Massilia sp. METH4: one gene and its partner. The protein of the gene in region 2 binds, or shares a complex with, the protein of the main gene of each other region. Links are inferred from orthologs where the notes say so. Each region holds a gene or a part of one and is shown on either strand. Other genes may lie near its edges.

Region 1 (2,743 bases), 2.8 Mb from region 2 along the record:
AGCCGATCCAGCCGGCCTTGCTCGTGCGCACCATCGCCGCCTGGTTGCCCGAGCGCCGCGCCAATCGCGGCGGCCACGGCGGCGCGGGACGCGACGGCACTGGGCGGCGGCCGCATGTCGCGCTGGTGGGCGACCCGGCCGTGATCGACCTCTCCGTGCTGGCGCAGGTGCTGGGCTACCAGCCGGAAAAGATCCGCAATTTCGCGCAGAAATTCCTGCAATCGGCGGAGGCCGGCCTGGCCGAACTGGACGAAGCCATGGCCGCCGGCGACATCGCGCGCATCCGCGAACTGGGCCACCGCCTGAAGGCGGCCGCCCGCACGGTGGGGGCGATCGGCATGGGCGAACTGTGCGAGCGCATGGAACAATTGCCACCGGCCGGCCCCGCGGCGGAACGCGGTGCCGGCGCACTGATCGGGCAATACCGCCCGCTGCTCGATCAGATCAGGGAACACATCATGAATCACACGACCATCGGCGAGCACTGACATGAACTACGCCTTGCGCATCCTGCTGCTGGACGACGACGCCTTCATGCTGGACATGCTGTCCGACATGATCGCCGGCCTGGGCTACGCCAACGTCCATGCCGCCACGGACGCGCGCAGCGCGCTGAAGGTCTTGCCCACCTTCAAACCGGACCTGCTGGTCTGCGACCTGTCGATGCCGGAAATGGATGGCATCGAGTTCCTGCGCGCCGTGGCCGAGCGGGGTTTTGCCGGCGGCGTGATCCTGCTTTCCGGCATGGACAGCGGCATCCTGCGCGCCGCGGAAACACTGGCGATGGCGCAGGGCCTGACCATCGTGGGCGCGTGCAGCAAGCCGCTGTCCCGCGCCGCGCTGGCCGACCTGCTGGAGGTAGCGGGCGGCAGCCCCGCTGGCGGCACACGGTAACGGAAAATAGGTTATTATTTGTTCCATCCCCGCCTGATTCCTTCTTGCAAGCTTCCTTCGTTGAGTCTGCCTTGACATTGTGCTTGTCATTGAATTCATGGGCACCGGCCTCCATCTGGCAGCAACGAGCTGGCGGCAAAGGGCGCGCCAGGCGAACTTAATCTGATCCCGAAAGGGGAAAACAACATGAGCGAAAACATCAAACACATTACCGACGCGTCGTTCGAAGCCGACGTGCTCAAATCCGACCGTCCCGTGCTCGTGGACTTCTGGGCCGAGTGGTGCGGTCCGTGCAAGAGCATCGCCCCGATCCTGGAAGAAGTCGCCAAGGAATATGACGGCAAGCTGACGATCGCCAAGCTGGACGTGGATTCGAACCAGACGGTGCCGGGCAAGTTCGGCATCCGCGGCATTCCCACGCTGATCCTGTTCAAGAACGGCGTGCCGGCGGCGCAAAAGGTTGGCGCGATGGCAAAAGGCCAACTGACCTCTTTCATCGACAGCAATATTTGAGTAATATAGGTGGTGTTGCGCCCGCAGCACCACCTGCCTGGCCGGGACCGAGGCACCAGCCCCCCGAGAACAATAAGTCCAACGCAGTTCCCTCCCCTACCTTACTTTCCCGTCACGGGACACTCAAACATCTATGCATCTATCTGAATTAAAGGCCTTGCACGTTTCGGCGTTGCTGGAAATGGCCATCAGTCTGGATATCGACAATGCTGCCCGCCTGCGCAAGCAGGAGCTCATGTTCGCGATCCTGAAGAAGCGCGCCAAGGCCGGCGAGCAGATCTTCGGCGACGGCGCCCTGGAAGTGCTGCCGGACGGCTTCGGCTTCCTGCGCTCGCCGGACGCCAGCTACATGGCGTCGACCGACGACATCTACATTTCGCCGTCGCAGATCCGGCGCTTCAACCTGCATACGGGTGATTCGATCGAAGGGGAAGTGCGCACGCCGAAGGATGGCGAACGCTACTTCGCCCTGGTCAAGGTGGACAAGGTCAACGGCGAATCGCCGGAAGCCTCGAAGCACCGCATCCTGTTTGAGAACCTGACGCCGCTGCACCCGAACGAGCCGCTGCGCCTGGAGCGCGAGATGAACGGCGCCGAGAACATCACCGGCCGCATCGTCGACCTGATCGCGCCGATCGGCAAGGGCCAGCGCGGCCTGCTGGTGGCATCGCCGAAATCGGGTAAATCCGTGATGCTGCAGCATATCGCCCACGCCATCACGGCCAACCACCCGGACGTGACGCTGATCGTGCTGCTGATCGACGAACGTCCGGAAGAAGTGACGGAAATGCAGCGCTCGGTGCGCGGCGAAGTCGTCGCTTCCACCTTCGACGAACCGGCCACCCGCCACGTGCAGGTTGCCGAGATGGTCATGGAAAAGGCCAAGCGCCTCGTCGAGATGAAGAAGGATGTGGTCATCCTGCTGGACTCGATCACCCGCCTGGCCCGCGCCTACAACACCGTGATCCCGGCCTCGGGCAAGGTGCTGACCGGCGGTGTGGACGCCAACGCGCTGCAGCGCCCGAAACGCTTCTTCGGCGCCGCCCGCAATATCGAGGAAGGCGGCTCGCTGACCATCATCGCCACGGCGCTGATCGAAACGGGCTCGCGCATGGACGACGTGATCTACGAGGAATTCAAGGGCACCGGCAACATGGAAGTGCACCTGGAACGCCGCCTGGCCGAGAAGCGCGTGTACCCGGCGATCAACCTGAACAAGTCCGGCACCCGCCGCGAGGAACTGCTGATCAAGCCCGACCAGCTGCAGAAGATCTGGATCCTGCGCAAGCTGCTGTACTCGATGGACGAGATCGAGGCGATGGAGTTCATCCTCGAC
Region 2 (3,041 bases):
CGGATCAACGCGCGGTTCGGCGCGCGGCTCGGCCTTCGGCACCACCACCATCTGCGGCTCCACCTTCAGCACCGGCTCCGCCACGGGGTGCTTCTCCACGTACTTCTCGCGCTCCTTCACCACCACTTCCTCGCGCTTCACGGTGGCGGCCTGGCCCTGGCGGCGGTCCTGGCGGTCCTCGTAGCGCAGGACCACCCACTCGATCGCCGTCTCGATGCCCGCGCCGATGCGCTCGGCCACCGTCATCCACGACACGTGGAAGAACAGCGAAAAGCCCATGCCGAACAGGAGCAGCAGCACCAGCGTGGCGCCCGTGAAGCCCAGGCCCACGTGCGCCGCATGGCCGATCAGCTGGCCCAGCACGCCGCCCGGCGCGCGCGGCAGGTCGACCGGCAGCGAGTACATGCGCAGGTATTCCAGGCCCATGCTGCCGGTCAGCAGCAACACGAAGCCGATCAGGCGGATCACGGGCTCGTGGCTGTGCTCTTCATCCTCTTCCTGCTCCAGCACGAACTTGTTGGTGAGCCGCCGGTAGCCGCGCCAGACGAAGCGCACGATGTACACGCAGAACCACCAGGCCGAGAAGCCGAAGATGTACAGCATCAGGTCGGACAGCCAGGCACCGCCGCGGCCGCCCAGGTTCTTCACGTCCGGCACCAGGCTGGCGTGCGACCAGCCGGGGTCGCCCTTGTGGTAGCTGGCCAGGATGATAAAGAAATACAGCGAGGCGACGACGAGCGCGAACCAGCGCGCCTCGGACAGCAGGCGTACGAGCCGGTTCGGCAACGGTTGTCGCTCGGTTGTCTTGCGCCGATAGGAATTGCTCGTCTGTTGCGTGGATTTGCTCATTGCTACAACTATGGTGAAGGGCGCGGGGTGTGTTGCGCCAAGGTAAGTATTTCTATTGCGCTTATTTTAAGCCATCCCGGCCTCTTCAGGCCTTCCAATTCAGAAAACCGGGGGTTCGCTTATAATCGCGGTTTGCTTGCCTGAACCACTTGTGCGCTTCGGCAACGCCTCCATATTCGGTTCATACCCCAATTTAGCAGGAAAGCTTCCATGACCACTACCAAACACGCCCGCGTCCTGATCCTTGGCTCCGGTCCGGCCGGCTACAGTGCCGCGGTGTATGCCGCGCGCGCCAACCTGAAGCCGATGCTGATCACCGGCGTCGAACAGGGTGGCCAGTTGATGACGACGACCGACGTGGAAAACTGGCCCGGCGATCCGCTGGGCGTGCAGGGTCCGGAACTGATGCAACGCCTGCTGCAGCACGCGGAACGCTTCAGCACGGAAATCGTGTTCGACCACATCCATACTGCCAAGCTGAGCGAGAAGCCGATCCGCCTGGTGGGCGACGCCGGAGAATACACGTGCGACGCGCTGATCATCGCCACCGGCGCCTCGGCCCAGTACCTGGGCCTGCCGTCGGAAGAAGCGTTCATGGGCCGCGGCGTTTCCGCCTGCGCCACGTGCGACGGCTTCTTCTACCGCGGCCAGGAAGTGGCCGTGATCGGCGGCGGCAACACGGCCGTCGAGGAAGCGCTGTACCTGGCCAATATCGCCAGCAAGGTCACGCTGATCCACCGCCGCGACAAGTTCCGCGCCGAGCCGATCCTGGTCGACCGCCTGATGGCCAAGGTTGCCGAGGGCAAGATCGAGCTGAAGCTGAACAACAACCTGCACGAAGTGACGGGCGACGACAGCGGCGTGACTGGCCTGACCCTGAAATCGAACGACGGCGAGATGTCGAAGATCACCGTGCACGGCCTGTTCGTGGCGATCGGCCACAAGCCGAACACCGGCATCTTCGAAGGCCAGCTGGAAATGCACAACGGCTACCTGAAGACGCGCTCCGGCACCGAAGGCATGGCCACGGCCACGTCGATCCCGGGCGTATTCGCCGCCGGCGACGTGCAGGACCACGTGTACCGCCAGGCGATCACCAGCGCCGGCACCGGCTGCATGGCCGCGCTGGATGCGCAGCGCTACCTGGAAGCGCAGGAGTAAAGGCAACATGGCAGGTGGCAGCCTGAAGGATTTCGCGGCACTGAAGGCCCTGGGGCAGCAGCTCAAGGGCAAGCACGAGGAGCGCGAGCGCGAGGAAGCGGCGCGCGCCAAGGCGGAGGCAGAGCGCATCGAGCGCGAAAAGCAGGCAGCGGCCGAGGCCACCATCTTCCGCTCGACGATGAAGGGCGTGCAAAAGATGCCGGAGTCGAACCGCTACGTACCGCAGGCGCCCAAGCCCGTCATCGCCCCGCCCCCTGCACCGAAGCGCAAGCTGACCGCCGCCGAACAGAAGGACGACGACGCGGCCGTGCTGCGCGAGTCGCTGTCCGACCTGTTCGGGGTCGAGCACTACATGGAAGAGGAGCCGACGCTGAACTACCTCGCCCCCGGCGTGGGCGGCGACGTGATGAAGCGCCTGCGCAAGGGTTACTGGCCCGTGCAGGACGAGCTGGACCTGCACGGCCTGCGCCGCGACGATGCACGCGAGGCCCTCGCCGGCTTCCTTCTTCGCGCCAACCAGCGCAACCAGCGCTGCGTGTGCGTGATCCACGGCCGCGGCTTCAGCTCGCGCGGCGGCGAGCCGGTGCTGAAATCGATGGTGCACAGCTGGCTGGTGCAGACCGAGGGCGTGATCGCCTTCTGCCAGGCGCATGCCGCCGAGGGTGGCGAGGGTGCGCTGATCGTGCTGCTGCGGGCGGCACTCCGACCCGAGCGCTGACTTTGCTCTAAAAATGGGGACGTACCCCATTTTCTGGGAAACATTTCCCGGAAAATGGGGTACGTCCCCATTTTTTTTCTGTTAACCTGTGGACACCATTACTTAACCCGCCCGCATGAAAATCGTCCCCCACGTTTCCCTCGTCACCATCATCGAAGTGATCGCCATCCTGGTCGGGGCGTTCTCGGGATTCGTGGAAGCGCGCCGCAAGCGCATGGACATCGTGGGGGTCATCATCGTGGCCTTCATCGCCGCGTTCGGCGGCGGCACCTTGCGCGACATCCTGCTGGATAAACGCCCGCTGTTCTGGGTG

Evidence for each region. The genes of interacting proteins can lie anywhere in the genome.
Region 1: the proteins of trxB (region 2) and trxA are in contact, whole or in part, in a crystal structure (PDB 1F6M), measured with the Escherichia coli proteins. The link is inferred for Massilia sp. METH4 from one-to-one orthologs.

What each region holds. Positions count from the first base shown.
Region 1 is NZ_CP146614.1:1,022,153-1,024,895, forward strand. It holds trxA (thioredoxin TrxA), read left to right. Parts: upstream 1-1,080; coding sequence 1,081-1,407; downstream 1,408-2,743. Other genes in the region: V6Z91_RS04555 (PAS domain S-box protein), read left to right, coding at 1-488; V6Z91_RS04560 (response regulator), read left to right, coding at 490-894; rho (transcription termination factor Rho), read left to right, coding at 1,541-2,743. UniProt on the Escherichia coli protein: Participates in various redox reactions through the reversible oxidation of its active center dithiol to a disulfide and catalyzes dithiol-disulfide exchange reactions.
Region 2 is NZ_CP146614.1:3,871,912-3,874,952, reverse strand. The notes cover bases 120-3,034. They hold trxB (thioredoxin-disulfide reductase), read left to right. Parts: upstream 120-1,059; coding sequence 1,060-2,010; downstream 2,011-3,034. Other genes in these bases: V6Z91_RS17050 (trimeric intracellular cation channel family protein), read left to right, coding at 2,844-3,034; V6Z91_RS17055 (Smr/MutS family protein), read left to right, coding at 2,018-2,728; V6Z91_RS17065 (DNA translocase FtsK 4TM domain-containing protein), read right to left, coding at 120-849. Also shown: more of V6Z91_RS17065, read right to left, coding at 1-119; more of V6Z91_RS17050, read left to right, coding at 3,035-3,041.